DNA from 3 places in the Citricoccus sp. NPDC079358 genome. Region 2 is predicted to be linked to each of the others. Evidence: predicted binding sites of a transcription regulator. Region 2 holds the regulator's gene; each other region holds the start of a gene.
What was found. The regulator LexA, encoded in region 2, represses DNA repair genes until DNA is damaged. The targets are predictions, from matches to a motif close to TCGAACANNTGTTCGA.
Positions count from the first base shown of each region.

Region 1 (10,221 bases), on a different contig from region 2:
GCGATGGGCTGATCCGCAGCTGACGAACCGACCGCTGCTGGAGCATCCGAACACCGGCGCGCACCTGGCGACGCGGGACGAACCGACGTCACCGGCCCCAGTGGACGCGGAGGCCACGGCGGACTCGACTGGCACAGCGAGCAGAACACGGACCACGCGGTCCTCCACCGGCCTGCTGGAAGCGGGGCTGGCCGAGATCCTGGCCCTCGATGGGGTGCGGTTGCGACAGCTGGAGGCTCGCCGGGCCGGAACCAGCCCGGAATCCCGAGCCACCCGCCAGGCCCGCGGGCTCGGGCCGGTCTTCGACTCCACCGTGGTGCTGCCGCACGCCGAGCGCATGCCTGATTTGATGCACTGGCCGGATGAGGGAATCAATCCCGAGCCTGCCGCCGACGCAGACCCGGCTCATCCCCTGTATGGACAGACCGTGGTGTTCACCGGCAACTTGGGGATGCCCCGGCAGGAGGCCAAGCATCGGGCGGCCGCGTGGGGAGCACGGACGGGCAGCCGGGTCAACGCGCAGACCACCATGTTGGTCGTCGGAGATGGCTTCCGCGCTGAGGATCTCGGCACGTCAACGCGCGGCGGGGCGGTCGGGCATCGCAAGACGCGGGACGCACTGGCCCGCCGTCAGCAGGGGCAGCAGGTGGAACTCGTCTCCGAACCGGAGTTCCTGCAGATGCTGGATGGCAACTGGCCCGACGCCGCAGGGTAGTGGACTCAGGCAGCCACATGACCCTGTGGCCCAGCAGTCTCGTGGCCGCCAGCCACGGTGTCCCGCAGTCTCGTAGCCACTCAGTTGCTCGAAGCCACTCAGTTGCCATGCGCCAGTCGCGCGACCTGACTCATCGCGTCGGCTCGGTCCACGCCTAGGCCCGCCAGTACCGGTTGCGCTGGGGCGTCCTGAACGGATCCAGATAGGGTGCGGGGACGAACCAGGGGACGCCGTCGTCTTCGACGCTGATGTCCCATGAACCACTGTGGACCGCATGATGATGCCGGCTGCAGAGCAGCACACCGTTGTCCACGCTCGTCGCTCCGCCGTGGGTCCACCACTGGATGTGGTGGACCTCGCACCACGGCGCCGGCATCGTGCAGCCGGGTGACGCGCATCCGCCGTCGCGGGCTGTGATGGCCCGACGGAGTCGAGGTGGAAAGAGGCGTTGGGTGTGCCCCACGTCCAGGATCTGTCCTGGGCCGCGCATGACCACGGGCAGGATGTCGGCGTCACAGGCGAGGGTACGTACGGTGCTGGGACTGATCGGACCGGTGAAGGCCGCCTCCGATCTGTAAGTGCCGAGGTCGAGTGGGAGAATGCCCGGCTCGCCGGGTGGGTCTGGTGGTTTCCGTGGGTCGGCCGATCTGGATTCGGGCGGGGAGGTTCCGGCGGTAGAAACCTGGCTGCTCCCGACCTGACCGGCGAGGGTCTCGTAGTCGATGGTCACCATGACCAGCGGCCGGTTCCCGCCGGATGACGGCAGTCCGTTGCCCTCGACCAATGCCAAAGCCCCCATGAGGGCGGAAGTCAGGCCGTCGAGTTGGCGCTGGTGACGGGACCTGCGGTCGACGGACATGACATCGGCGTCTGGCCAGAGGCCTGCTCCATTTGAGAGATTCGGGACGGGCGCCTCCGCGGCCGACACCGTACTGCTGGTGGCCTCGCCACCGCCCTGGGTGCCTTCGTCGCGCATGCCTTCGTCTTGCGCGCCACCGCCCTGCGTGCCCTCACCCTGCGCGCGGGGGTTGGTCGCGGCGCCGGCGATGGTGCTGAGGACCTCGTGCTGGAGGTCGTCCGCAGCGATCTTCCACAGATGGAAGCCCCGTCGCTTGCCCCGGTAGGAGAGTCCTTGCTGGACGGACGGGACGGCGTCGGACGGCTCTGCCCCATCCGGGTTGAGCGCGTGTTGGGCCCACTGACGCCAGCGGGTACAGGCATGTCGCATCAACTCCGGGTCCAGGACGGTGGCCTGGGCCGTCAGGGTCTCCTCGCCCCGGGACAGCCAATCCGCGGTCAAGGACGCGTCCGCGTTCGTCGCTTCGGCATCCTTTTTCGTCTGCTCCAGGGCCGTGGAGATCAGGTCGAGAGAGCATGGGTCGAGATGCCCCCGCAGGAAGGCCTCGGCCAGGACGGGGTAGGCGGCACTGCGCTGGTGGCCGGTGATCTCTGGGACCGGCGGCTGGACCTGCTGGGCACGGTGGATGCGTCTGCGTGCCTCCGGCCGGGGAATCCGCAGGGTTTTCACCATCCAGTCCGGGGCATCTCGAAACGGCTTGGCCCCTCCAGGGATGCCGAGCAACGGCTCGCGGAGGGAACCCTCACCCATGGCATGGGCGGCATGTCCGGCCAACGACGTATGTACCGCTGTCAGAAGACGTCCCAGATCTTCGACCCTACGGTGGATGACGGGTAGCGAACCGGTCGCAAAGGTCTCCGGTGCAGCCACGAAGTCGGGACCATGGGGCGACTCTCCCGGGGCGATCGGTGCGAAGGAGGTCAGTCCCGACCAGTCCTGATCAGCGGGCGACGAGACCACGCGTTCGAAGGCGTCAACCGTCGTGGGACCGGACAGGCGTTCGGCCAGGAGCTCCAGGGCTTGGCGAGCGACATCAAGAACGTCCGGAGTGGCCCACTCGGCCAACTCGTCCAAACCACGTGAGGGCTCCCTCTCCTCTGCCGTCATTCCCTGTCCTCCTTCCGGACGGTCCTCGCTCCCGCGCAGCCGTGGTGACCCTGTCGCCTACGCGGGCCCTGTGTGCTAGCACATATATTCGACCACGAACGACGGACGAGATAAGCGCGCTCCACGGGAAGGTGGAGGGCTGAGCGAGAACCTGCGGCTGTGGAGTACTGCGGGGCTCTGCGATCAGGGCTCGGGGATCAACGATCAACGCTCAGGGATCAACGCTCAGGGAGCAGGGAGCAGGGAGCAGGCATCAACGCTCAGGGCTCAGGAGGAAGGGCTCCCGAGCGGGTTGGACGCCGGCGCGGACTCAGACGAGTCAGACGAGTCAGACGAGGCCGGAGCTGAACCGATGGCCAGCCCCTTCTCCGCTGCTGCCGTGCGGATCGCGTTGATGACGAGATCGAGCGACGGCCGACGTGTGGGGGTGGTCCGATAGGCGATGGAGACCGTCCTCATCACCGGTTCCTCCAGGGCGATGATGTCCACTCCGTCCGGGATCAGTTCCAGCGCGAGATCGGACACCAGCGTCACCCCGAGCCCGCCGGCGGCCATGGCCAGCGCGGTGGGCTGTTCGGCGACGGTGTGGACGATCCTCGGGTCGAAGCCCTTCTGATGGCAGGCGATGCGGACCGCATGACCGAAGTGATCGCTCTCCCGGGCCAGGATCCACGGATAGTCTGCCAGCTGGGCCAGTCGCACCGTCTCGGAGGGGATCATCCCGGTGGGCACTGCGGCGTGGAGCCGTTCCACGGCGATGATCGTCCGGGTCAGCTGGGGGTCCCAGGTCACCGGAGTCACCGAGTAATCGATCACGAAGGAGAAATCCAGGGTGCCGTCCTTGACCGCACCCGCCGTCTGCTCGGGATCCAACTCCACGGTGCGGACCTCGATCCCGGGATACCTCACCGCCAGACTGGACAGGGCCTGCGGCACCAGACTGGAGGCCACGGACGCCCAGACACCCGCAGTGAGGCGGGCCGTCACCCCGTTCTGAGCCTGCTCCAGGGCCATCGTGGCCCGGTCCACCGAGCCGAGGATCTGCTCCGCATGCTCGGCGAGGACGAGCCCCAGATCGGTGAGCAGCAGCCGGCGGCCATGCCGCTCCACGAGCCGGGCGCCGACGTCGCGCTCCAGCTGGGCCAACTGCTGGGAGACGCCGGAGGGACTGTAGTGCAGGGCGGCCGCCACGGCGGTGACGGTGCCACGCAGGTGCAACTCCCGCAGCATCCTCAGCCGACGCAACGACAACTCCATGCGCGTCAGCATAGGGGTGCGCCGCCGGCGGAGGGGAGACCTTGCAGTCCCGATGCACGGCATCGTGCAGGAACCGGCGATAGACGCCAGCGGCAACCCCCTCCACGCTGGGAGTACGAGCCGGAGCTGAACCGGCGCAAACCGAACATTCACCGAAGCACGCACCGGAGCACACGCCGGAGGGCGAATCGCTGCGGGACCAACCGTGAACTCGATGGAGGTGGCGGGCATGACCCTGATCCAGAACCCTGATGGCAACCGAACGCACGACAGCACGAGTGGACCGGAGCGTGGCACGCGGCCAGAGACCCTGCCCCGGAATCCGGTGCGGGAGCCGTTCACGCGGCCTGACCCCTTCGATCGTCCACCGCAGCATGAGCTCGTGTGGACGGATCCGGTCACCGGCTCTCAAGGATGGCTCGTGGTGCACACCCTGGTCGGTGGCATGGCCACGGGCGGCACCCGCATGCGAGCCGGCTGCACCCGGGACGAGGTCGCCGACCTGGCACGCTGCATGGCCACCAAGACCGCGGCGTTCGGTCTGCCCGTCGGCGGGGCCAAGGCCGGCATCGACTGCGATCCGAGGGACCCGGATGCGCTGGGGGTCCTGGAGCGGTTCTTCGCGCACATGCGGCCATGGCTCGAGAATTCCTGGGTCACCGCCGAAGACCTCGGCGTCTCCCAGTCGGACCTCGACGCCGTCTTCACCCGGCTGGGACTGGACCAGTCCTTCCACGCCGCCATCCGTCGCTCGCCGGACCCGGCTGCCACCCTGGACCGCGTCCGGGCAGGACTCGACACCGTGGACCGGGACGGACTGCCGCTGGGGGACGTGATCGGTGGCTACGGGGTGGCTCAGGCCTGCCTGGGGACGGCGGCGGCCCTCGGCTGGGAGCCCACGCGGACCACGGTGGCCATCCAGGGCATCGGCACCATGGGTGGCGGAGCCGCCTGGTACCTGCACGAGGCGGGCGTCCCGGTGACCGCGATCGCCGACGCCGCCGGCACCCTGTTCTGTCCCCGCGGACTGGACATCCCGGCCCTGCTGGCCGCCCGCGACCACTATGGTGAGATCGACCGGGCCACGGTACCGTCCGGCGTCGAGCTCTTGCCGCGCGAGGCGGTGCTCTCGGCACCCGCGGACATCCTCGTCCCCGCGGCGGTCTCCTATGCGCTGGGGGTCGGGTCCGTGGCTGACATCGCGGCACGGGCGGTGGTCGAGGCCGCGAACTCACCCACGACGCCGGACGCGGAGGAACGCCTAGCCGTGCGCGGGATCCCGGTGATCCCGGATTTCGTGGCCAACGCCGGAGCGGCGGCCTGGGCCTGGTGGTTGCTGCAGGGCCAGGTGGGCACCGATCCTGAGGACTCGTTCCGCCGCCTGCGGGAGGAGATGCAGGGCAAGGTGGCGTACATGCTCGCGGAATGGAGCGGCGCCAGGGTGAGCCCGCGGCGCAGTGCCTGGGGATTCGCCAGCGCCAACCTGGAGGCGCTCGCCGGTCGTCAGATCACCATTCCCTAGCGGCGATGGGCGCTGCCACTACACCCGGGTGAACAACGCGCCCAGCTGGTCCGAGACGACCGACGAGCCGGCCAGCCGGAGACCGTGCCAGATCGTGACCTGGTTGGCCGTGAGGACGGGTTTGCCGAGCCGGTGCTCGATCGCGGGCAACACGTCCAGCGTGTGCATGGCCGTGTCCGGGATGAGTAAGGCCTCGGCGGCAGGGTGGTCGTTCTGCAGGGCCAGATCCATCACCCGGGTGCCCTCCAAGGCGCCCACCTCCGCCGCCGTGCCGATCCCGGCGCTGCCGCGGGCCACCACGTCGATCCCCGAGGCCGCCAGGAAGTCGGTGAAAAGCACCGCCACCTCGTCGGGATAACTGGCGGCCACGGCGACCCGCCCCACGCCGAGCGCGGCCGCGGCGGCCACGAACGACTGCGAGGTACTGGCCGCCGGCACCCCGGCCGCCTCGGTCAGCTGGTCCGCCTGCTGGCGCACGCCCGCGTGGCCGTAGACGAAGCTGCCGGACGTGCAGGCCCACATCACGGCATCCAGGTTCTCCACCCCGTCCACGGCAGGTGCCCCTGCCACGGCCGCGAGCAGCCGTCCGACCCCCTCCGCGAGCTTCTCCGGGCTGCCCAGATCGAGGAGTTCGGGAACCGCGTGGAGATCGGTGCCGTAGATGTGCACGAGTGGCAGGCGCACACCGAGCCGGCTCGCCGCCGTCGGGTATTCGTCCTCGGCCGCGTGGTCCGGGTAGATGATGCCGATGGTGGTCATGTGGGGGATTCCTCTCGGAAGACGTCGGCCAGCCAGCGGCCCGGGCCGACCATCGGCAGGCCCATGCGGCCCAGGCAGGCCCAGACGGTCAGTTGGTTCGCGGTCAGGACGGGCTTGCCGAGCCGGCGTTCCAGCGGTTCGATGATGTCGTAGGTGGGCAGGTTGGTGCAGGAGACGAAGACGGCCTCGGAGTCGGGGGTGTCGGCCGCGAGGATGAGCTCGGCCACGGTGCGGTAGTTGACCCGCCAGATCCCGCCGCCCAGGCCGAGGTAGTGGCATTGCGGCACGGTCACCCCCAGTTCGCCGAGGAAGGCGACCAGGCGGTCCGTCAGGTCGGCGTCATAAGGGGTGATCACCGAGACGCGCCGCAGTCCCAGCGCCCGCACGGCCTCCGCCAGGGCACCGGAGGTGGTGACGGCGTCGGGAGCTCCGGCCTCCAGGATGGACCGGCGGAGTTCGGACTCGTACCCGAGCCCGTGGATGAAGCTGCCGGAGGTGCACAGGTAGGCCACGACCTCCGGATCCACGCCGAGCACATCCCGGGTGGCTGACTGCACGTGCCGCTTCTCGGAGACGAGTTCGGCCATCTCCAGGCTGACGGGGACTGGCTCGAAGGGCGTCCGGGCGAGGTGCAGGCTGACGTCCAAGGGTGTCCACCGCCAGAGCTCCCGCTCCAGGGCCAGGTCGAAGGGGGCGATCACGCCGATGCCGCGCTGGGTCACGGGACCGTCGAAATCGATGTCTGACAGGTCCACTGCCGCTCCTCGCCCTCTGTCACGTCGATCTGCCGAGTTGATGATGGGCTGAATCATAGGGGCGCCACCGTCCTCGCGACCATGGGCCGGTCACGACGTGTGGGCCCTTCCATCCGCGCAGATCAAACCCCCATAATGCGGGGACGAGGGCCGCGAACCTGACCGTCCGCGAAGCCGTCCGCACGATGTCACCTAGCACCACGTCACCTAGCACCACGTCACCAAACCGGGAGCTGCAGATGGACCCCACCCAGATGACCGCCGTCGAGCTCGTGGCCGCATATGGCAGCCGGTCACTCTCGCCCGTCGAGGCCACCACCGCGATCCTGGACCGCATCGGGACGGCGGACGGGGATCTCGGGGCCTACTGCCTCGTGGATGGTGACCGCGCCCTGGACCAGGCCCGCGCGTCCGAGGCCCGGTGGCACCGTGACCATCCCCAGGGGCTCCTGGACGGCGTGCCGGTCTCCATCAAGGACATCTTCCTCACGGACGGCTGGCCCACCCTGCGGGGTTCCCGGTCCATCGACCCGGACCAGCCGTGGACGGTGGACTCGCCCGTCGCGGCCCGGCTCCGCTCGGACGGCATGGTCTTCCTGGGCAAGACCACGACGCCGGAGCTCGCCTGGAAGGCGGTCACGGACAGCCCGCTGACGGGCATCACCCGCAACCCCGCCGACCCGCGGTTGACGGCCGGCGGCTCCTCCGGTGGTTCTGCCGCCGCGGTGGCCGCTGGCATGGGGCCGTGCTCCGTGGGGACCGACGGCGGCGGCAGCGTCCGCATCCCGGCCTCCTTCTGCGGCATCGTGGGCTTCAAGCCCACCCACGGGCGGATCCCGCTGTACCCGGCCAGCCCGTTCGGTCCGCTGGCCCATGCCGGGCCGATGACGCGCACGGTGGAGGACACGGCCCTGATGATGGACATCCTGGCGCTGCCGGATCCCCGGGATCCCACTTCGCTGGCGCCGCCGCAACGGACTTTCCGCGGGGAATTCAACCGTGAGGTGGACGGACTGCACGTGGCCTACTCGCGTGACCTCGGCTACGCGAAGGTGGACCGGGAGGTCGCGGGCGTCGTGGACGCGGTGGTGAGGCGGATCGACGAGGCGGGTCTGCCCGTCACCGAGGCCGATCCCGGCTTCGCCGATCCGATCGAGGCCTTCGAGGTGCTGTGGGCCAGTGGGGCGGCCACCCTGCTGGACACGATGGCCGCGGCCTCGCCCGGCACCCGGGAGAAGGTCGACCCGGGTCTGGGCCGGGTGTGGGACCGGGGGGAGCGAATTAGCGCGGTCGAGTATCTTCGGGCCCGGGATGTCGCTGCGCAGGCGGGTATCACCATGGGCTCCTTCCACGAGGAGCACAACGTGCTGCTCACCCCTGCCGTGGGGATCCCGGCGTTCGAGGCCGGGTACGAGGTCCCGCCCGGCAGCGGCCTGGAGCGTTGGCCGCAGTGGGCGACGTTCAGCTTCCCGTTCAACCTCACCCAGCAGCCGGCCATCAGCATCCCCGTGGGCGTCACCGCCGCCGGGCTGCCCGTGGGGCTGCAGATCGTGGGTCCACGGCACTCCGATGACCTCGTCCTGGCCGTCGCACGGTTCGTGGAGTGGCTGCTGGACCAGTAGCCCCTACTCGCGCTCGAACACCAGCCGCTCGCCGGCGAATCCGTTCCGCCACAGGTCGTTGCAGGCCGCGGCCATGGCCTCGAGCCCAGTTGCGCCCGCTGAGTTGTCCGGGCCGGACACAACCGTGCCGAACACGTTGCCCGGGACCCATCCGACGTCACCATTGAGGAGTAGGTTGTTCCGGTCGTAGAACAGGGCCAGGTCCGTGGCGCCCTGGGCCTCGTGGGCGGTGGTGCCGGGCGCATAGCCGTAGGCGGGGTTGCCGATCTCCCACGGCTCGAAGTCGAACAGGCACACATCCCCGGGGATCGGCGTGACCGTGGGGTTCTCCCGTCGAGGTGCCGCCGTGATGCGGGGCAGCAGGGCATACACCTCGTTGCGGGCGAACTTGGCGTGATAGGCGTCCCCGGCCAGCGGGAGGGCCTCCCAGACGGCCGCACACGTGGCGGGGGCCAGGTCGTCGAGCAACCGGACGCGGCAGGAGACCTGGCGGGTGGCGAGCGTGAGGATGAGGTGGCGTGGCATCGGGTCCCCTGGTTCTGCGTTCTGCCTAGATCTCCGCGAGGACTTCGGACCAGATGGCCAGGCCCTCGTCGATCTCCTCCGCGGTGACCACGAGCGGCGGGATCATCCGGACCACGTTCATGTAGGCGCCACAGGTCAGCATCAGCAGGCCCTTGTCCGCCGCCACGGTCAGGGCGGCCTTGGCCCGGCCCGGATCGGGGACGCCGTCAGCGGTGGTGAACTCGCTGCCCACCATCAGTCCGAGCCCGCGGACGTCCCCGATCCCGCCGGCACCGGGGGAGCCGGCCGCGGCAGCCGACCGGGCGCCGTCGAGCAATTGGGTGCCGCGTTCGGCGGCGTGGCCCACGAGCCCCTCGTCCTCGATCACCTGCAAGGTCGCGACGGCGGCCGCACAGGACACGGCGTTGGCACCGTAGGTGCCCCCCTGGGAGCCCGGCCAGGCCCGGGCCATCACCTCTTCGGTGGCGGCGATCCCGGACAGAGGGAAGCCGGAGGCGATGCCCTTCGCGAAGGTGATGATGTCCGGGGAGACGTCGAAGTGCTGGTGACCGAAGTACCGTCCGGTGCGGCCGAACCCGGTCTGGATCTCGTCCATGACCAGCAGGATGCCGTGCTGGTCCGCCCGCTCGCGCAGGCCGGCGAAGAAGGCGGTGTTCCCAGGGATGTAGCCACCTTCGCCGAGGACCGGCTCCACGATGAACGCCGCCGTCTCCTGCGGGGACGTCACGGTGGCGAAGAGGTAGTCCAGCTCCCTCAGGGCGAAGGCCGTTGTCTCCTCTTCACTCCAGCCGTAGCGGTAGGCGGTGGGGAACGGGGCGATGTGCACCCCGGACATCAGGGGACTGAAGCCGGCGGAGAACCGGGTGCCGGAGGTGGTCATGGTCGAGGCGGCCACCGTGCGGCCGTGGAAGCCGCCGTGGAACACGATGACGTTCGGCCGTGCGGTCGCCTGCCGGACCAGGCGCAGCGCCGCCTCCACGGCCTCGCTGCCGGAATTCGCGAAGAACAGTGAGTCCAGGTGGTCCGGCAGCACCTCGGACAGCTTCTCCGTGAGCTCGATCAGGGGCCGGTGCATGACGGTTGTGTACTGGCCGTGGATG
Region 1 is NZ_JBFBLI010000016.1:17,121-27,341, forward strand. Features, by position in the region: gene AB0333_RS15275 (exonuclease domain-containing protein) at 1-715, shown strand, start outside; gene AB0333_RS15280 (DUF222 domain-containing protein) at 870-2,681, opposite strand; gene AB0333_RS15285 (LysR family transcriptional regulator) at 2,949-3,938, opposite strand; gene AB0333_RS15290 (Glu/Leu/Phe/Val dehydrogenase dimerization domain-containing protein) at 4,168-5,460, shown strand; gene AB0333_RS15295 (maleate cis-trans isomerase) at 5,479-6,219, opposite strand; gene AB0333_RS15300 (Asp/Glu/hydantoin racemase) at 6,216-6,974, opposite strand; gene AB0333_RS15305 (amidase) at 7,214-8,596, shown strand; gene AB0333_RS15310 (DUF3830 family protein) at 8,600-9,121, opposite strand; gene AB0333_RS15315 (aminotransferase class III-fold pyridoxal phosphate-dependent enzyme) at 9,147-10,221, opposite strand, start outside.
Region 1: a site for LexA is predicted at 2,758-2,773, ahead of AB0333_RS15280 (DUF222 domain-containing protein). Genes of this name have one in related genera too.

Region 2 (10,221 bases):
ACCCGTGCCGGCTTGCTCGAGGACGTGCTGGGACACCTGGCCCGGTCGACGGGCCCGTCAACGGGCCCGCAGGCCGCCACCTAGACTGAGACCATGACCCTGCCGATCGCCCAGGACCCCGACCGCCTGCGGACCGCCCTCGACCAATTGGCCGGTCTGGCCTTCACGAAGGGGCACGGCACCGGCAACGACTTCATCCTCGTCCCCGACCTGAGCGGGGAGAGCGAACTCGCCCCGGACCACGTGGAGGCCCTCTGTGACCGCCACTTCGGGGTCGGCGCCGACGGGCTGATCCGCGTCGTCGAGTCCACGCACCTCATCGAGGGGCGGGACTTGCTGGAGGACCACCCCGAGGCCACCTGGTTCATGGACTACCGCAATGCCGACGGCTCCGTCTCCGAGATGTGCGGCAACGGGGTGCGCGTCTTCGTGCACTATCTCGCCACCCGTGGCCTGGTGGACCTGGAGATCGGGCAACAGCTGCAGATCGGCACCCGCGCCGGCCTCCGCACCGTCACCCGGATCGGCGAGGAACAGTACTCGACCGACATGGGTCCGTGGAGCTACATCGACCCCGAACTGGCCGAGGAGCGGGCCTCGGACTCCCTGGTGCTCGCCGCCGGGCTGGCCGACCCCCGCCCGGCCCTGAGCATCTCGATGGGCAACCCGCACACTGTCGTCGCGCTGGCCGAGGACGCGGATCTGGCGGATCTGGACCTGGCGAAGCAGCCCAACGTGGAACCGGTCCCGCCGAACGGAACCAATGTGGAGTTCGTGGTGGCCGCCGACCCGCTCTTCCTGAACGGCGTCGGCCGACTGGAGCTGCGCGTTCACGAGCGGGGAGTGGGGGAGACCCTCTCCTGCGGCACGGGAGCCTGTGCCGCCGCCACGGCCGTCCGCATCTGGGCCGGAGACCGTGACGCCCTGGCCTGGGAGGTCGGCGTCCCGGGCGGCATTGTGGGCGTCGAGTTCATCCCCCAGTCTGACGGCACCGAACGCGTCATCCTGTCCGGGCCCGCCACACTCATCTTCGACGGAACGGTGGCGTGAACGGGCCTCACGGGGCCTGACCGGCGGCTGTCAGGCCCGGTCCACCTGCAGGATCCGGAAGCCCTTCTCGCTGCCGAAGCGTGACGCCGTGAATTGCCCCGGAAACCGTTCGTCCAGGGCCGCGGCCATCCACGGCAGCAGCGAATCGGCCCCGAGGTTCTTCTGCACCACCAACAGGGCACGGCCCCCGGGGGCCAGTCGGGGCAGCCACTGCATCAGGATCGAATGCAGTGCCTCCTTGCCCACCCGGATCGGCGGATTGGACCAGATCAGGTCGAAGGTCCGCTCGGCGGGGACCCCGTCTGGCCGGTAGACGGAGACGTTGTCCAGGCCGAGGGCGGCGACATTGTCCCGGCACAACTGCGCGGCACGGTCATTGACCTCCACCCCCGTCACCTGGGCGTCGGGGCTGGACAGCGCCAGCGTGAGGGTGAGCGGCCCCCAGCCGGTACCGATGTCCAGGAACGAGCCCGACGACGGAGGGCCCGGTACCGTACGCAGCATCGCCGCGGTGCCCTTGTCCAGTCCGTCGGGGGAGAAGATGCCGCCCGCCGTCTCGACGGTGACGTCCCGGCCGGCCAAGGTGAGGCTGAGCCGTCGTCGTTGTTCCGGGCCGGCCGGCTCGGCGGAGAAGTAGTGTGCGGAATCCATCACGGCCGATGCTACCTCTGCTTGACAGCGTCCCTATACTGGATGGCATGTGGATTTACCTGCGTTGAGCCGGACGTGCCTCTGCGGCACCGACGCTCCGGACCCCGATCTCCCCGCTGTGCAGCGGGTTGAGACACCGTCCGTGATGGCACCCACTTTCCCTTGAGCCTGCGTGACCCGACTGCCCGGGTCCTGGTCTGCTGCGATTCCTCGCGCCGATCCCACGCCGGCCCGACCCGTGAAGGAGGCCCTGGTGGCCCCGAAAACCCCCATCCACAGCGGCGACCCGAACACTCTCGGCGTCCCCGACAGCGACTACCCTAGAGACCACAACTCTTCCAAGGAGACCATGACCGAGACCACCCCACAGGGGAACGAACAGCCCGCGAACGAGCAGCACGGGAACGAGTCCGAGATCCGTGACGTGATCGACCGGATCCTTGCGGCTGATGCCGCCAGTGCCGCCAAGAACGCCCCCGAATCTGGCCGAGCCCTCGCGCTGTCCAAGGGCGGTGACGGGCACACCGAGGCCGACGGTGAGCAGTTCGACCTGGCCGAACGCCAGGCCCTGCGGCGAGTCAGCGGACTGTCCACCGAGCTCGAGGACATGAGTGAGGTCGAGTACCGCCAACTGCGCCTGGAGCGGGTCGTTCTCGCCGGCCTCTGGTCCGAGGGGACCGCGGAGGACGCCGAGAACTCCCTGCGCGAGCTTGCGGCCCTGGCCGAGACCGCGGGGTCCGAGGTCCTGGACGGTCTGATCCAGCGCCGGCACCTGCCGGATCCGGCCACCTTCCTGGGCAAGGGCAAGGCCGAGGAGCTGCGCGGCATCGTGGCGATGACCGGTGCGGACACCGTCGTCGTGGACTCGGAGCTGGCTCCCTCCCAGCGTCGTGCCCTGGAGGACATCGTCCGCGTCAAGGTCATCGACCGTACGGCGCTGATCCTGGACATCTTCGCTCAGCACGCCCAGTCCCGTGAGGGCCGCGCCCAAGTGGAACTGGCGCAGCTCGAGTACCTGTTGCCGCGCCTGCGCGGTTGGGGCGAGTCCATGTCCCGCCAGGCCGGTGGCCGTGCCGCCGGCGGTGAGGGCATCGGCTCCCGTGGCCCCGGTGAGACCAAGATCGAGCTGGATCGCCGCCGTATCCGCACCCGCATGGCCAAGCTGCGCCGGGAGATCACTGCGATGAAACCGGCGCGCGAGACCAAGCGGGCCAACCGGCGTCGCAACCGGGTGCCGTCCGTGGCGATCGCCGGGTATACGAATGCCGGCAAGTCCTCCCTACTCAACCGCCTCACGCATGCCGGCGTCCTCGTAGAGAACGCCCTGTTCGCCACCCTGGATCCGACGGTGCGCAAGTCCGTCACACCGGACGGCATCGGCTACACGCTCTCGGACACGGTCGGCTTCGTCCGCTCGTTGCCGACACAGCTGGTCGAGGCTTTCCGCTCCACCCTGGAGGAGGTGGCCGACGCGGACGTGATCCTGCACGTCGTCGACGCCTCGCACCCGGACCCCGAGGGGCAGATCGCCGCCGTGCGAGCCGTGCTGGCCGAGGTGGACGCCCGGCAGATCCCGGAGATCATCGTGCTGAACAAGGCCGATGCCGCCGACCCGGTGGTGGTGGCCCGGCTGCGTCAGAAGGAACTGCGGTCGGTGGTCGTCTCCGCCAGGACCGGGGAGGGGATCGAGGAACTTGAGCGCGCCGTCTCGGACGCGATCCCGCGCCCGAATGTGGCCCTGGACCTGTTGATCCCGTTCACCGACGGGGACGTGGTCTCGCGCCTGCACTCGCCGGACGCGGACATCATCTCGGAGACCTACGAGGCCGAGGGCACGCGGCTCCGGGTGCTGGTCCGCGAGGACATTGCCGAGGACCTGCGCTGTTATGCCGCCGAGAGGTCCGCGGACGGTCAGGAGCGCGCCGGAGCATGACAGAGACGGTCGAGGAGGCTGCGCCGGCTGCTGTAGCGGAGCCCGCCGCCGAGCCCCGTACTGACGCCGAGCGTGAGGCCCTGCGGTTGCTGGACGCCGCCGTCACAGCCACCGGGGGACAGCGCCGCGAAGGGCAGCGGCGCATGGTCGTGGAGGTGGCCCGGTCCCTGGAGACTGGGCAGCACCTGCTGGTGCAGGCGGGCACCGGCACCGGGAAGTCGTTGGCGTACCTGGTGCCGGCGCTCCAGCACGCCCTGGAGGCCGAGAACCCGGTGGTGGTGGCCACCGCCACCCTGGCTTTGCAGTCCCAGATCATGCGGCGGGATGCGCCCAAGCTGCTGGAAGCCCTGCGGGACGAGCTTCCCCGTCCCATGAACATCGCCCTGGTCAAAGGCCGGTCCAACTACCTGTGCAGGCACAAGCTGGAGGGCGGCTTTCCGGAGGAGGACGGCCAGGCACTGTTCGGCATGGCCGACGACGGCGAGTTGCTGTCCGGATCTGACGGCGGCCCGACCAGCCCCCTGGGCCGCGAGGTCCTGCGCCTGCGGGAATGGTCCGAGGAGACGGACACGGGGGACCGGGATGACCTCGATCCGGGTGTCACCGATCGCGCGTGGCGCCAGGTCTCGGTGTCCGCGGTGGACTGCCTGGGCGCCCAGAAGTGCCCGATGGCGGCCGAGTGCTTCTCGGAGCGGGCGCGCGCGGACGCCGGAGAGGCGGACGTGGTGGTCACCAATCACGCCATGCTCGCGATCGCCGCCTTCGAGGGACTCGCGGTGCTGCCCGAGTTCGAGGCGGTGGTGGTGGACGAGGCCCACGAACTCCAGGACCGGGTGACCGGGGCGGTGACCGGACAGCTCTCCGGCGCCATCGTGCAGGCCGCGGCCTCCTCGGCCCGCAAGCATACGGCCATCGCCGTGGAGGACTTGGTGCAGGCTGGCGCCGGCCTCGACGCTGCCTTCACAGCGACCCCAACGGGTCTGATATCGCGTGGGCCGGACGAGGTCCAGCAAAATGCCCTGAGGGCCGTCCGCGATGCGGCCCGCCAGGGCCTGAGTGATTCCAAGCCGAGCGGGGGAGGTGCCGACTCCTCGGCCGACGGCGGGCGTCAGATGGCTCGGTCCCGGATGCAGGATGTCCTGGACGTGGCCGAGAGGATGCTGGAGACCACCCCGGAGACCAGTCATCCCGAGGTGCTCTGGGCCTCCCGTCCGGGCCACTTCGAGCCCGGCACCGGGTGGATCCCCGGGGACGAGTCCGCGGCACCGATGCTCTACGTGGCCCCGCTGTCCGTAGCCGGCAAACTCCGCGAAGGTCTCTTCGGTCAGGCCACGGCCGTGTTGACCTCGGCCACGTTGGCCATCGGGGAATCGTTCAACCCGGTGGCTGGCTCTCTCGGCCTGATGGGCGAGGGGGCGCCGGTCTGGACCGGTCTGGACGTGGGAAGTCCCTTTGACTATCCGAGGCAGGGTGTGCTCTACGTGGCGCGGCACCTGCCGAAGCCGGGCCGGTTCGCCGCCCCCGAGAGCTATGACGAATTGGAGGCACTGCTCCGGGCGTCCGGCGGCGGTGCCCTGTGCCTGTTCTCCTCCAAGCGGGCCGCCGAGGACGCCGCCACCGAGATGCGCACCCGGCTCGGGCCGAAGCCCACGATCCTGTGCCAGGGCGACACCACGCTGACCGCCTTGGTGCGGCAGTTCGCCACGGAGGAGGACACGTGCCTGTTCGGGACCATGAGCCTGTGGCAGGGCGTGGACGTGCCCGGCGAGTCCTGTCGGCTGGTGGTCATCGACCGAATCCCGTTCCCGCGACCGGACGATCCTCTCTCCACGGCGCGGTCCAGGGACATCAGCCGCCATGGCGGCAACGGTTTCATGGCGGTCTCCGCCTCCCACGCGGCGGTCCGCCTGGCGCAGGGTGCCGGCCGACTCATCAGAACCGCGACGGACCGCGGTGTCGTGGCTGTCCTCGACTCGAGGCTGGCGACGGAACGGTATGGGTCGTTCCTGCGCTCGACCCTGCCGGACTTCTGGCCCACGGCCGATCCCTCGGTGGTGCGGGGCGTCCTGGAACGGCTCCGTCCCGGTGACTAGCGGATCAGCATCTCCAGGGCGCCGACCGTGCGAATAGCCCGCCATTCGAGGCCGGGGGCCGGGCTCCAGGCGGGCCAATCCACCGACCATCCGCCGTCGGGGTCCTGGGCGGAAGCCAGCCACCGCCGGTCCCGTGACAGCACGGCCGCCGGGACCAGCCCGCCGAGAAGATCGGACGGGAAGGGAACGGTCCACGGATCATGGACCAGGTCGACCGCGTGGAGGCTCTCGTCCTCGGCGCCGCCCTCCACGGGAAGGGAGCCGTCGGCCGAGAGCCGCTCACGGAGCACCGTCAGGACCGGGCTGTCCGCCGAGCCCGCGGGGAGGCCGTCCGCGGCAAGGAACCTCAGTGCGTACTTGGTCTCGTAGGCGGCCAGTCCGCCGTCCGTCGACCCCTGGGACAATCGCAGGCGGCACCAATCGGAAGCGGCCTCGGCCCACCCGCCCGAGAACCCGGTCAGCAGTGCCGCGGCGGCGAAGCCGAAGGTCAGATGCGAACCGCCCGGAACCGGCTGGACCCACGGTGCATGGGGCCACTCGAGAGAGGCCTCGGTGACGAACGGCACGGAACCATCCACCCCGGAGGTCGAGGCCACGTATTCCAGTCCAGAGCGCACCCAGGGGTGCTCGGCCAGATCCCAGCCGGCCAGGAGATCCAGGGCCGTCAGGGTGGAGAGCGCCTCACTCCTCGGTGATCGCACATCGGGTTCGAGGCCGTGGCCGAAACCACCGTCCGGATTGCGGTATGCCCCCAGGGCGGCCAGGACGCCCTCGGGTCCGCCCCCATGGAGCAGCAGGTCCACCCGACGGCGTTCGAGCAGCCGCCCGTGTGTATAAACGAACTCCTCGGCATCCGCCACGCGGACGCCGGGCGGCAGGGGCCGATGGTTCATGGGGCTCAGAGCGCCCGGAGTACCGTGACGACCTTGCCCATGACCGTCGCCTCGTCGCCGAGGATGGGCTCATACGCAGAGTTCTGTGGCAGCAGCCAGGTGTGGCCGTCTCGCTGCCGGAAGGTCTTCACCGTGGCCTCGTCGTCGAGCAGGGCGGCGACGATGTCCCCGTTCAGTGCGTTGTTCTGCTGGCGCACGACCACCCAGTCGCCGTCGCAGATGGCGGCATCGACCATGGAATCCCCGGAGACCTTCAGCATGAACAGCTCGCCTTCGCCAGTCAGCTGGCGCGGCAGGGTCATGACGTCCTCGACCTGCTGATCGGCGAGGATCGGCCCACCGGCGGCAATCCTGCCCACCAGCGGAACCGGTACGGCATCACCCTCGGCGGCCCCGGTGTGCAGGGTCCTCACCGTCCCCACCGGCGTGGCGGTCGAATCGGGGGCCGCGGCAGCCGACTCCGTCGAAAGAGCTCGGCCGTTCTCGTCCAGCAGGACCTCCATGGCACGCGGGCGGCCCGGATCCTTGCGGAGGTAGCCCAGTTTCTCGAGTTGACCCAGCTGATGGGTGACCGAGGAGAGGGATGCCAGGCCGGCGGCATCCCCGATCTCCCGCATGGACGGCGGGTAGCCGTGCGCGGCAATAGCCGAACGGATGGATCCGAGGATGATCCGCTGACGATCGGTGAGGGGCCGGACGCTGGGAACGCGGTGCGGGTCCGGGGCGGGAGTGGAAATCCGGGGGGCCATTCGACCATCCGTTCTTATCGTGTCCGTCGGTCTTGGTGAGGTGTCTCGTGCTGGGTCGCTGGCTTTGACGATACCGGAGTCACAGCCTCGATTCAAAGATATGTTCGAAGTTTTCTTGGCATGTTTCGAACAGGCGTGCTAGACATGACGTCGAAGCAGTCGAACACACGTTCTAGACGGCCCGGGGATCCGGGAGGAGAGGCAGAAGAGCATGAGCACTGCAGCATCGGTCCAGACCCGCACGACCGGCTCCGCCGGATTCCACCTGAACCGCCGTGGTCGTTTCCTCTTCGTGGGGTTCCCCGTCATCCTCCTGTCAGTCCTGGCCGCCGCGGCCGCTGTCTTCTTCGGCGCCCACGGGGTGGCCCCGGCGTCCGCGTCGGCCGACGAGTCGGCGGCAGCCGTGGAGACCCTCACGGTGAACTACGGCGACACCCTGTGGGCCATCGCCGGGCGCACCGCCCCGGAATCGCCCCGTCATGAAGCCATCCTGCGCATCGGCGAACTGAATGACCTCGACGGTGGTGAGCTACAGCCCGGCCAGGTGTTGTTCGTGCCCGCCGGGGCCTGAGCCCCGGCTGGACCTGGCTGCGGCGCCGAGGATTCGATACCCTCCGACCGGCCGGTAGGATGGCCTCGGTCCGTGGTGGGGCGGATCCATTGCTGATGACGGGGCACGCATGGGGAACAAGCGCAAGCAGATGAAGTCTGTGGCGACCCCGGTGGCCTTTTCCGCCATCGGTGCGCTGGTGGCCACCGGCGCCTTGCTCTATCCCGGCTTCGACACCGCTGACCTCGAACTGCATGATGCAGGCATCTGGGTCACCCACAACAGCGGGGGATACGTCGGCCACCTGAACCACGAGTCCGCCATCCTGGACGGTGGTTTCCGGCCCCCGATGGAGGGCGTCGAGCTCCATCAGGAGGATGTCACCGCCCTCATGCTGGATCCGGCATCCGGTGCCCTGACGTCCATTGACACGACTGCGATGGCCGCCGGTGATCAGGTCATGCTGCCGGCCACCCAGGACTTCGCGCTCGGGGCGGGCATCATCTCCGCCAGCAACCCCGCGGAAGGGGCCGTATACGCCGGGACGGTGGACCCGACGCCCCAGATCTCCGGGGACGAGCCACTCTACGAGGCTGAGGGGACCGTGACGTCGACGACGACGGTGGGCGGTGAGGTGTTCGTGGCCGACCTCGGTCAGGCCACCGTGATCCGCTTCGGGCGTGAGGATGAGTCGTCCGGGGCCCTGGTGGAGACCGGCCGGGACCGCGTCGACGGCCTGTCCGGCATGCAGGAACCGCAGTTGGTGGCCGTGGGTGACGTTCCCGTGGTGGTGGATTCCTCCTCCGGCACCCTGTCCTGGCCCGGTCACGTCGTGGAGGATGAGCGACTGGTGGGTGCGGTGCCGCAGCCGTCCGGTCCAGAGGCAGACCAACTGGCCTTGTCCACGGAGCGGGAACTGCTCACCGTGGGACTGTCCAGCGGTGAGATCCGGTCCCTGAGCATCGTCCCGCCCACGGACCCCTCCGCCGGATCGACCACGGCCGCCGGTGCCGCGGGCAGTGTGGCGGCGACGGCGCCCGTCCGGGTCGCCGGGTGCCTGCATGCCGCCTCGGCCGTCACCGGACACTACCTGCAGGACTGTGAGGGTGAAGAGCAGGATCAGGTGGTGCCCGTCCCGGACCTGCAGGCCGGCGCGGAGCTGGTCTTCCGGGTGAACCGTGATGCCGTCGTCCTCAATGACACGACGTCCGGGACCAACTGGATGGTCCTGGATCAGATGAAGGTCGTCGCCAATTGGGACGACCTCGAGCCGCCCCAGGGTGAGGGCGAGGAGACGGAAGAGGAATCCGACGAGGTCACCCAGGAGACCGCCCTGCCGGAACGGCAGGAGGAGAACAGGCCGCCGGTGGCAGAGGATGACAGTTTCGGCGTGCGTGCCGGGCGCACCACATCGTTGCCCGTCCTGTTCAATGACTCCGATCCCGATGGTGACGTCCTGACGGCCTCCCTCGAGGGCGATCAGCCTCCGGTGGGGACGGTGCAGGAGATCATCGACGGTATCGGCATGCAGATCGTCGTCCCCGAATCCGCGAGCGGCCGGGCCGAGGTGACCTATGTGGCCGATGACGGGCGTGGCGGCACGGACACGGCACAGGTGTCCCTGCGGGTGGTGCCGGACAGTGAGAACCGGGGGCCCACGCAGGAACGCAAGGCGGTGCTGCGCGTGCCAGCTGGGGAATCGGTGACGAGCCAGGTCCTGACCGACTGGATCGACCCGGACGGCGACGACCTCCAGCTCGTGGGCGCCCTCGCCGAGGAGCCGGATACCGTCCGGACCCGTCCGGACGGCCAGCTCACGTTCCAGGACAACACCGGCGAGGCCGGACGCCGTGACCTCCAGGTCTCCGTGTCCGATGGGCGCGAGACCTCCACGGGCACCGTGCAGATCGAGGTCCTCGAACGCGGTTCGATCCATCCGCCGATCACCCAGGCCGACCACGTCACCGTCCAGGCGGGTCAGGAGATCACGTTCTACCCGCTCGAGAACGACACCGACCCCCTCGGGGGCCCACTGCGCCTCGCCCACGTGGCTGCTACCGAGAATGCGGAGATCTGCTACTCGGCTGCGGGAGGTTCGGTGCAGTGGTCCTCGGAGGTCGCTGACACCTACTACGTCGAGTACCTGGCGGCGAACGAGTACGATTCCGCGCCGGGACTGATCCGGGTGGATGTCGTGGAGGGCGAGGAGAGTTCCGGTCTGCCGGTGGCTGTGCGTGACATCGCACTGTTGCCGGCGGGCGGCCAGGCCCTCGTCAATGTCCTCGGCAATGACACCGATCCG
Region 2 is NZ_JBFBLI010000010.1:39,681-49,901, forward strand. Features, by position in the region: gene miaA (tRNA (adenosine(37)-N6)-dimethylallyltransferase MiaA) at 1-84, shown strand, start outside; gene dapF (diaminopimelate epimerase) at 94-1,050, shown strand; gene AB0333_RS12570 (methyltransferase) at 1,081-1,701, opposite strand; gene hflX (GTPase HflX) at 2,051-3,634, shown strand; gene AB0333_RS12580 (ATP-dependent DNA helicase) at 3,631-5,727, shown strand; gene AB0333_RS12585 (hypothetical protein) at 5,724-6,620, opposite strand; gene lexA (transcriptional repressor LexA) at 6,626-7,369, opposite strand; gene AB0333_RS12595 (LysM peptidoglycan-binding domain-containing protein) at 7,581-7,940, shown strand; gene AB0333_RS12600 (Ig-like domain-containing protein) at 8,050-10,221, shown strand, end outside.

Region 3 (10,221 bases), on a different contig from region 2:
GTGGCCTCGGCCAGGTCCTCGTCCGGGGTGGCGCTGGTGTCCGCAGTGATGTCAGTTCCTCCTGATGCGCGGCAAGGGTGTGACACCGTCCGGCACCGGCGGCAGCCCGGCGAAGGCACAGACCATGTCCGCCCACGCCTCCAGATGATCGGTGCTGTCCGGGCCCTCGGGGGTCCAGGAGGCGCGCAATTCGATGTCGATGGTGTCCGGACGGGTCGCCAGGCCGCCGAAGCTCTCGGACAGCACCCGGGTGGCGGTCCCGCCGGCCTCCGTGTACCGGGCCCGATGGGTCTCGAGGGCCTCCACCAGCCAGGTCCAGGCCACGGCTCCGACCATGGGGTCGTTGCCGAGGTCGGACTCCAGGGAGGCCCGGATGTAGGTCACCACCCGGAACGTGCCCTTCCACACCGGGGAACCGGCGGGATCGTGCAACAGGACGAAGCGGCCCGTGGCCAGCTCGGGCCGGCCCTCCTCCGCCGGGTCGTGGACCTCGGCGGCCAAGGCCACGGCGAAGGGGGCGAGGCGTCCCGGGGCGGGAATCTCATCCAGGGTGATCTCTTGCCGGTGCCGAGCGCGGCGCAACCCTGACAACGCCTCACGGAACTCTCCGGGGAGGCGTCGCATCTCTGCGGGGCGGTGGCCAAGGGCAGTCACGCAACCCAGGTTAAAGCCGCTCCCGCTGGATCCTGGGGCGGCGCGCCGTGGACGGCTACACGCGCCCCGCGGAGAGGGCCGCGGACAGTGCGGACACGAACCCGTCGACGTCCTGTTCGGTCGTGTCCCAGGAGGTCATCCAGCGCACCTCGTTGCGCGGGACGTCCCAGTCGTAGAAGGGATAGTCGGCCTGCACGGCGGCCGCGACCGTGGGATCCAGGACGGCCAGGACCTGGTTCGCCTGGGGTGTCTGGGTGAGGGTCACCCCGTCCAGCGCGCCGGCGCTGGCGGCGAGCCGGGCGGCCATGGCGTTCGCATGCCGGGCCGAGCGCAGCCACAGCTCGTCGGTGAGCAGGGCGACCAGCTGGGCGGAGACGAAGCGCATCTTGGAGGCCAGCTGCATGGATGACTTGCGCAGGTAGCCCACCGCCTGCCCCGCACCCTCGTCGCGCCGTCCCCCGGGACCGGACCGGACGGCGTCGGGATTCAGCACCACCACCATCTCGGCACCCAGGGCACCGTTCTTGGTGCCGCCGAAGGACACCACGTCCACCCCGGCGTCCGCCGTGAAGGAGCGCAGGGAGGACCCGAGGGCTGCCGCGGCGTTCGCCAGCCGTGCCCCGTCCATGTAGACGGACATCCCCAGGGCGTGGGCGTGATCCGTGACGGCACGGACCTCGTCCGCCGTGTAGACCGTGCCGAGCTCCGTGAGCTGGGCGATCTCAACGACGGCCGGCTGGGCCCGGTGCACGAAACCGATCCCGTGGGCCTGGCGGTCGATCAGCTCGGGCGTGAGCTTCCCGTCCGCCGTGGGCACCGTGTAGAGCTTCGTGTGGGCGATGCGCTCCGGGGCGCCACCCTCGTCCTGGTGGATGTGGGCCGACTCGGCGCAGATCACCGCACCCCACGGCGGGAGCAGGGCCTGCAGGGCCAGCACGTTGGCGCCCGTGCCGTTGAACACCGGGAAGGCCTCCGCCCGCTCGCCGAACTCGGCGCGGACCAGGCTCTGGAGCCGCGCGGTCCAGGAATCATCCCCGTACGCCGGCTCATGGTCCACGTTGGCCACCCCGAGGGCCGTCAAGACCTCGGGGTGGGCCCCCGCGTAGTTGTCCGAGGCGAAGCCCCTCACGCGTCGGCCTTCGGCTGGAGCGTCAGGGAGACGGAGTTCATGCAGTAGCGAAGGTCCGTGGGGGTGTCGAAGCCCTCGCCCTGGAAGACATGGCCCATGTGGGAACCGCAGTTGGCACAGCGGACCTCGATGCGCTCCATGCCCAGGGCGGTGTCCCGGATGTACTCGACGCGGTCTTCGGCCAAGGGTGCGAAGAAGGAGGGCCAGCCGCAGTTGGCGTCGAACTTCGTCTCCGAGCGGAACAACTCGGTCCCGCAGGCGCGGCACGCGTAGACGCCCTCGGTCTGGGCGTCCCAGTACTCGCCCGTGAAGGGCCGTTCGGTGCCGGCCTGGCGGAGGACCTGGAACTCCTCGGGGCTGAGCCGCTCACGCCATTCGGCGTCCGTTCGGTCCCGGGCGGTGGGATCCGGGGACGTCGGCGCATGCTCCGGCTGGTCGGCGGGGGAGGAAGTAAGGGGGGTATCGCTCATGACAGCAATAACACCACGAACCGCCTCGTTGTTTCCGCCCCGTAGTTTCCGTCCCGTTGTTTCCGTCAGCGCATCTGCCGGCACGCATGCCTTCCCGCACCGGCAGGGCACCGCCACTCCATTCCCACACGGACAGGCACCGCCAGGGTGGTCCTCCGGGCATCCCTCGCGGCAACCAGCCGGGTACCCGGTTGGCGAAGGCGGGCCGGACATGGACAGAATGGGGCATGACCTCCCGCTCCTCCCGCCCCGCTCGCTCAGCGAGCCGCCGCACCAAGATCAAGAAGTCCATCGGCCAGGCCGAGCCGGTCATGCGGTGGTCCTCCCTGGCCGCTGTGGGCGGAGTGGTGGCCGGCTCGGTGGCCGCCGGGACCGTGTCCGGACTGGCCGGGCTCTTCGCCCGCACCGTGGTCACACCCGTCAAGACCCCCGCCGAGGACCTCGAGATCCTGGCGGTGGTGCAGGGCGCCTCCGGTCTGGAGATCATCCTGCCCGTGACCGAGGAGACCACCGTCCCCGGAACCTACTCCCTGGTGTTCGACGCCGGCGCCGGGATCGCCCGCATCGGTGCGGTGACCTCGTTCGATCCGCGTGACGGCACCGTCCAGCGGGAGGTCGAGGAGGTCTACACCGGTGACCTGCACCGGGCGGTCCGCGGCCGATGGACCGGATTCGTCTACCCCGAGCCGCGCACCCTGGGCTACGAGACCGAGGACGTCCGGATCCCGGTCGAGAACGGCACGGCCCCGGCCTGGCTCGTCCGCCCGGAGCCGTCCTCGGCCCCCGGTGGCTCGGTCCCCGGTGGCTCGGTCCCCGGTGGCTCGGCCCCCCGGCCCGCCGGGGAGGGCGTGTGGGCCATCATGGTCCACGGCCGCGGCTCCAAGCGGGCGGAGGGCATCAGGGCCATCGGCACCGCCCGGGCCCTGGGAATGACCTCACTGCTGATCTCCTACCGCAACGACGGTGAGGCTCCGGCGGCCGGCGACGGGCGTTACGGCCTGGGCAGCACCGAGTGGAAGGACGTCGAGGCGGCGGTGGCCTATGCGCTCGAGCAGGGCGCCCGCGAAGTCGTCCTGTTCGGCTGGTCCATGGGTGGAGCCGTGTGCCTGCAGATGGCGGACCGTTCCGAGCTGTCCTCGATGGTCGCCGCCATGGTCCTGGACGGGCCGGTCATCAACTGGATCGACGTGTTGGCGCACCAGGCTCGGCTGAACCGGCTGCCGGACGCCATCGGACGGCTGGGGCAGTGGCTCATGAGCAACAAGGCCGGACGCTGGGCCACCGGGCTCGCGGCGCCCGTGGACCTCAAGGCAATGGACTGGCTCTCCCGGGCGGACCACCTGCGGGTGCCGACCCTCATCCTCCACTCGGAGGACGATGACTTCGTACCGGTGGGTCCGTCCATGGAACTCGCCGCCAAGGTCCCGCAGCTGGTCACCTTCGTCCGGTTCCACCTGGCGCGCCACACCCGTGAGTGGAACGTGGACCCGGAGAAGTGGGACCACGCCACCCGCCTGTGGCTGCACGCCGTGCTGACGTCACCGCGGCCGGGGCTGGCTCAACTGACCACCTAACCCGGCTCCATCCAATCCATCCACGTCGCACGAATTGCCCCCACAGGCTGGAGAACAGGGGCAATTCGTGCGACTCAGATGAGGAGGGGGTCAGCTGAGCAGCCCGCGCCGCCGCAAGAGGTGTTCCGGGTCCGCCTCGCCGCCGCGGAACCGGCGGTAGGACTCCATCGGGTCACGCGTGTTGCCGCGGGCGAGCAACTCGGAGCGGAAGCGCTCGCCGTTCTCCCGGCTGAGCCCGCCGTGGTCACGGAACCACTCCACGGTGTCCGCGTCCAGGACCTCGGACCAGAGGTAGGAGTAGTACCCGGCCGCATACCCGCCGCCGAAGATGTGCTTGAAATAGCTGGAGCGGTACCGCGGAGCCACCAGGTCCGGATCCAGGCCGGCTGCCCTCAACTGCTCGGCCTCGAAGGCCAGTGGGTCCTCCACCGTGGTGCCCGGCGCCAGGGAGTGCCAGGCGAGGTCCAGCATGGTCGCTCCCAGGTACTCCGTGGTGCGGAAGCCCTCGCCCCACAGGGCGGAGGCCTCGATGGCGGCCAGCACGTCGGAGTCGATCGTCTCACCGGTGCCCACGTGCCGCGCGTAGGCGGAGACGATCTCCGGCCAGTACATCCACATCTCGTTGACCTGCGAGGGGAACTCCACGAAGTCGCGGGGAACGGCGGTGCCGGACAGGGTGGCGTACCGCCCGGAGGACAGCAGGCCGTGCAGGGCATGGCCGAACTCGTGGAACAGGGTGTTCACCTGGTCCACCGTCAGCAACGCCGGTTCACCGGCCGCCGGCCTCGGGATGTTCAGGTTGTTGCTCACCACCGGGCGCTCGCCGAAGAACGTGGACGCCTCCCGGAACGAATTCATCCAGGCTCCGCCGGACTTCGTGGGGCGGGTGAAGAAATCGCCGACGAACAACCCGAGCTCGGTGTCATCTGCCTCCAGCACCTCCCAGACGCGGACGTCCGGCTGGTATCCGTGCAGGTCGGGGCGTTCTTGGAACGTGATGCCGTACAGGGCCGTCGCGGCGGCGAAGACCCCCTCGGTGAGCACCCGGTCCAGCTCGAAGTAGGAGCGCAGGGCAGAGGCGTCCACGCGGTACCGATCCCGCTCGATGCCGGCCGCATAGAAGGGCCAGTCCCAGGCCTCCACCGGCCGGCCGGCCTCGGCCTCGATCTCGGCCTTCTCCCGGCGGGCGTTCGCGGTGGCTGCCGGGATGATCCGGGCCAGCAGGTCGCGGACGGCGTCCAGGCTCGGGGCGGTCCGGTCCTGCAGCGCGTAGTCGGCCCAGCTGGAGAAGCCCAGCAGGCCGGCCTTCTCGGCGCGCAGGCCGGCCTGCTCCACGGCCAGGTCGAGGGCGAAGTTCTCCCCGGGGGTGGTGCCGCGCCGCCAGGCGGCCTCGTGGACGCGCCGGCGTGACTCCGGGTTCTCGAGGCTCTCCAGCCAGGGCTGGGAGGTGAACATGGACAGCGTCAGGAGGTAGCCGGCGTCGTGCCCGGCACTCCGGGCCGCGGCGGCGGCCGAGGCGAGGTCCTGCTCCGAGAGCCCGGCCAGTTCCGCTGCGGAGCCGAACCAGACGGCCGAGGCGGTGTTCTCCGCGACCATGCGGCGTCCGTACTGGGAGGACAGCACCGCGAGTCGCTCGTTGATGGCGGCCAGCCGCACCTTCGCCTCCCGGTCCAGGTCCGCGCCGAGCAGCCGGAAGGTCTTGAGGGTCTCCTCGGCCAGCCGGCGGTCCTCGGCCTCCAGCCCGCTGTCGCCGTCCAGGTCCACCGCCGCCAGCCGGCGGTAGAGGGCCGTGTCGAGGTGGATGGCGTCCCAGTGGGCGGACAGCTCGGGGCTGATCTCCTCGTCGATCTCCTGCCGGGCCTCGGTGCCGTCGGCGGCCACGAGGTTGGAGAAGACCTGGTGCACCCGGCGCAGCAGTTGCCCGGACCGCTCGAAGGCGAGGAACGTGTTCTCGAACGTCGCGTCGGCGGGATCCGCGGTGATCGACTCGAGTTCGGCGCGGTGCTCGGCCATGCCGGCACGGAAGGCGGGCAGGAAGTGCCCGTCGTCGAGGGCGGCGAAGTCGGGGAGCCCATAGGGCAGCGGGGACGGCCCCAGCAGGGGGTTGGTTCCGGTGGCGGAGGAGGTGTCGGTCGTCATAGTCAGCAACTGTTTCACATCTCGGCACCGCTGGACAGGGCTCGGACGAACGGACCATCCGCGCGGTCTCCCGTCCGGACGGGGGCATCGGCGGCACCTCCCGTAGAATCGAAGCCAGACTTCTGCCGCAAGCGGCAGGGGCCCGGCGCTACGGCGTTCGGGCCAGGACGAACCCGATCAGCACCAACAGCCGATGCGGGCCGTGCTCCGGCATGGCCGGCGCGGAGAGGAGAACACGTGTCAGGGCATTCCAAGTGGGCGACCACCAAGCACAAGAAGGCCATCATCGACGCCCGCCGCGCCAAGGCCTTCGCCAAGTACGTCAAGGGCATCGAGGTGGCCGCCCGTGCCGGCGGACCGGACCTGGATGGCAACCCCGCCCTGGAGCTGGCGGTCACCAAGGCCAAGAAGCAGTCGGTCCCCAACGACAACATCGAGCGTGCCATCAAGCGCGGCGCCGGCCTGACCGGAGAGGTCATCGAGTACACGGAGATCATCTACGAGGTCCGCGGGCCGCAGGGTTCCGCCCTCATGGTCGAGTGCCTGACGGACAACAAGAACCGCGCTGCCGCCGAGGTCCGCACCGCCGTGACGCGCAGTGGGGGCACGATGGCCGATTCGGGTTCCGTGGCGTTCCTATTCAACCGCACCGGCCTGGTCCGGTTGCCGGCCGAGGGGCACACCGAGGACGACATCCTGATGGCCGTGCTGGACGCTGGTGCCGAAGAGGTCGTGCAGTCCGGCGACTCCTTCGAGATCCTGTGCGACCCCTCCGACCTGCGCGCCGTGGCCGCCGCGCTGGATGAGGCCGGGATCGAGTACGACACGGACGAGATGGAGTTCGTGGCCACCATGAAGGTGGACCTGGATGCCAAGGGCGCCAAGACGTACTTCAACCTGGAGGACGCGCTCGAGGACCTGGACGACGTGCAGAGTGTCTACTCCAACGTGGACATCTCCCCGGAGGTCCTCGCCCAGCTGGACGAGGACTGATCCGCCCTTGACCGTCAACGCCGGGGCGGCGGCACGGCAAGCGCCGGGACCGCTGCGGGTGCTCGGGGTCGATCCGGGACTGACCCGCTGCGGCATCGCCGTGGTGGATGTCGCGCCCAACCGCACGGCCACCCTGGTGGCGGTGACGGTCGTCGGCTCCCCGGCGGAGCAGTCCCTCGACTGGCGCCTGCTCGCGATCGACGAGGCCATCAACGAGTGGCTCGACCGTTATCGCCCGGATCACGTGGCCGTGGAGCGCATGTTCGCGCAGAACAACACGCCGACCGTGATGGGGACCGCCCAGGCCTCCGGAGTGGTCATCGCGGCCGCCGCCCGGCGCGGCATCCCCGTCGCACTCCACACCCCCTCCGAGGTGAAGGCAGCGGTCACCGGCAGCGGGACCGCGGGCAAGGACCAAGTCACCGCCATGGTGACCCGGATCCTGCGCCTCGAGTCCCCGCCACGGCCCGCCGATGCCGCCGACGCCCTCGCCCTGGCCATCACCCATGCCTGGCGCGGCGGGCTGATGGGCCGCGGCCTGGAGACCGGCAATCTCACCAGCCCCCAGCGCGCGTCGCGGTTCCCGACGCCGGCAGGCGGCTCGGGCGGCCGGCGCACCGGGGGATCGACGCCGGCCCAGCAGGCCTGGCTCGCCGCCGAACAGCGGAGCCGGGGCGCGAAGGGCTGGAACGGCGGTTCCCGGATCTGAATCCCGCCATGGGCTAGGGTCTTCGTAGATACGTTCGAACCGGGCTGCTGTCCGGCACCTGACCGGCCGTCGTCCGATGGCCCTCCCCGAGAAGAGCGAGTTGAGCATGATTTCGTCCCTGACCGGCACCGTGGAATCCGTGGGACTGAACCACGCCGTCCTCACCGTGTCCGGCTTCGGCATGCGGTTCTCCGCCACCCCGCAGACGCTCGCGGGGCTCCATCGGGGGGAGGCCGGGCGGGTCCTGACCTCCATGGTGGTGCGTGAGGACTCCATGACCCTGTTCGGCTTCGCCACCGAGGACGAGCGGGAGGTCTTCGAGGTGTTGCTGGGGGTCTCCGGCGTCGGCCCCCGGCTGGCCCTGGCCGTGCTGGCCGTCCATGACCCGGAGACAGTCCGGGTGGCGGCGTCCACGGGCGATGACAAGGCCTTCACCAAGGTTCCGGGCATCGGACCCAAGGGTGCGCGGCGCATCGTCCTGGAGCTGACGGACAAGCTCGTACCCACGGGCGCGACCGCCTCCGGGACCGAGGACCAGCCGGCGCTGGCCGGCTCCATGCCGTGGATGGACCGCGTCCTCGAGGCGCTGACCGGTCTGGGCTGGACGGAGAAGGACGCCGAGAAGGCGGTCCGGGACACCATCCGGCATGAGCCCGAACTCGAGGAGTCCGGCACGGTGGCCAGCGTGCTCAAGTCCACGCTGCGCCACCTCGGCCAGGGACAGTCCGCCCGGTCGGGCCGGTAGGGGATAGCGCATGACGGAACAGCCAGACGGCCGGATCGTGACCGGGGGGGCCGAGGTCGAGGAGCGGGAGCTCGAGACCGCCCTGCGGCCCAAGAACCTCGACGACTTCGTGGGGCAGCAGCGGGTCCGCCGGCAGCTCTCCCTGGTCTTGGAGGCCGCCCGGCTGCGTGGCCGCACCGCCGACCACGTGTTGATGTCCGGGCCGCCCGGCCTGGGCAAGACCACGCTGGCCATGATCATCGCCGCGGAGATGAACGCACCCCTGCGGATCTCGTCCGGCCCGGCCATCCAGCACGCCGGTGACCTGGCCGCCATCCTGTCCTCTCTGACGGAGGGAGAGGTGCTCTTCCTGGACGAGATCCACCGGATGTCCCGCCCGGCCGAGGAGATGCTCTACATGGCCATGGAGGACTTCCGGGTGGACATCGTGGTCGGCAAGGGGGCCGGCGCCACCTCCATCCCCCTGGAGATCCCGCCGTTCACGCTGGTGGGGGCCACCACCCGTGCCGGGCTGCTGCCCGGGCCGCTGCGCGACCGCTTCGGCTTCACCGGCCACCTCGAGTTCTACAGCACCGAGGAACTGGAACTGGTGCTGCGCCGCTCCGCCCTGCTGCTGGACATGAAGGTCAACTCCGCGGGGTTCACCCAGATCGCCAGCCGGTCCCGGGGGACGCCGCGCATCGCCAACCGCCTGCTGCGCCGCGTGCGTGACTGGGCCCTGGTCGGCGGGCTGGACCAGGTGGACTCGCGCGCCGCCTCCGCGGCACTGGAGATGTACGAGGTGGATGAGAAAGGACTGGACCGGCTCGACCGTTCCGTGCTCGAGGCCCTGTGCCGCAAATTCGCCGGGGGACCGGTGGGCCTGTCCACGCTGGCCATCGCCGTGGGGGAGGAGACCGAGACGGTGGAGACCGTGGCGGAGCCCTTCCTCGTGCGTGAGGGCCTGCTGGGACGGACTCCGCGCGGCCGGATCGCCATGCCCGCCGCCTGGGAACACCTGGGCCTGGTCCCGCCCCCCGATTCACCGGGGGCGGCGTTCTGGACGGTGCCGGCGGCGAGTGAGGGTGGGGCGGACTCCGGCCGGCCCGACCGGGCTGCGGAGGCCGGCGTGGACGGAGAGGCCGACACGCTCTTCGATTCCTGAGCTCCTGAGGCTGAGCTCCAGGGGCTCCGCTTATGCCCCCTGTTCCGGAGGTTCAGCGTCTGAAGCCCAGACCCCGGAGCTCGTGCATTTCTGGGAGATCAGTGAACATTGTGCCCCGGAAGGGCGCGTCTGAACGGACGGTGTGAACCTACCCGTAGACTAATCGGGTTGTCCTGTGCCCCGACTCTGGAATGTGGTGTCCCCGAAGTGACCCAGCTGATCGCCCCCCCGACTGCCTCGCTCGTCGCCGAAGGCGCCAATTCGGAAGGCGGTGGCGGCCTGCCGTTCGACCCCTTCCTGCTCATCATGCTCGCGATCTTCGCGTTGCTGATCTTCAGCATGTTCCGCCGCAGCAAGAAGGCCCAGCAGCAGCAGCAGCAGCTCCACCAGTCGCTCGGCCCGGGCGTGGAGGTCATGACCACCATGGGCCTGTTCGGCACCATCCTGTCCGTGGACAAGGAAGAGAACAAGGCCGTCATCGAGATCTCCCCGGGGAACACGGCCACCGTGCACCTGCAGGCCATCGGCAAGGCCGTGGATCCCGCCGCCGGCACCGCCGGTGCACACGTGGTCGGCGAGCCGGAGACCACCGTCCCGGATTCCCCGGCCGGTCTGGAAGAGGCCAATGGCGGCACCGACCGCAACGAGACCGATGGCAACGGCC
Region 3 is NZ_JBFBLI010000002.1:169,394-179,614, forward strand. Features, by position in the region: gene AB0333_RS03170 (HRDC domain-containing protein) at 1-14, opposite strand, end outside; gene AB0333_RS03175 (DUF3000 domain-containing protein) at 52-624, opposite strand; gene AB0333_RS03180 (beta-eliminating lyase-related protein) at 710-1,783, opposite strand; gene msrB (peptide-methionine (R)-S-oxide reductase MsrB) at 1,780-2,253, opposite strand; gene AB0333_RS03190 (alpha/beta fold hydrolase) at 2,481-3,827, shown strand; gene AB0333_RS03195 (M3 family metallopeptidase) at 3,918-5,966, opposite strand; gene AB0333_RS03200 (YebC/PmpR family DNA-binding transcriptional regulator) at 6,204-6,959, shown strand; gene ruvC (crossover junction endodeoxyribonuclease RuvC) at 6,967-7,668, shown strand; gene ruvA (Holliday junction branch migration protein RuvA) at 7,775-8,413, shown strand; gene ruvB (Holliday junction branch migration DNA helicase RuvB) at 8,424-9,557, shown strand; gene yajC (preprotein translocase subunit YajC) at 9,765-10,221, shown strand, end outside.
Region 3: a site for LexA is predicted at 7,691-7,706, ahead of ruvA (Holliday junction branch migration protein RuvA). Genes of this name have one in related genera too.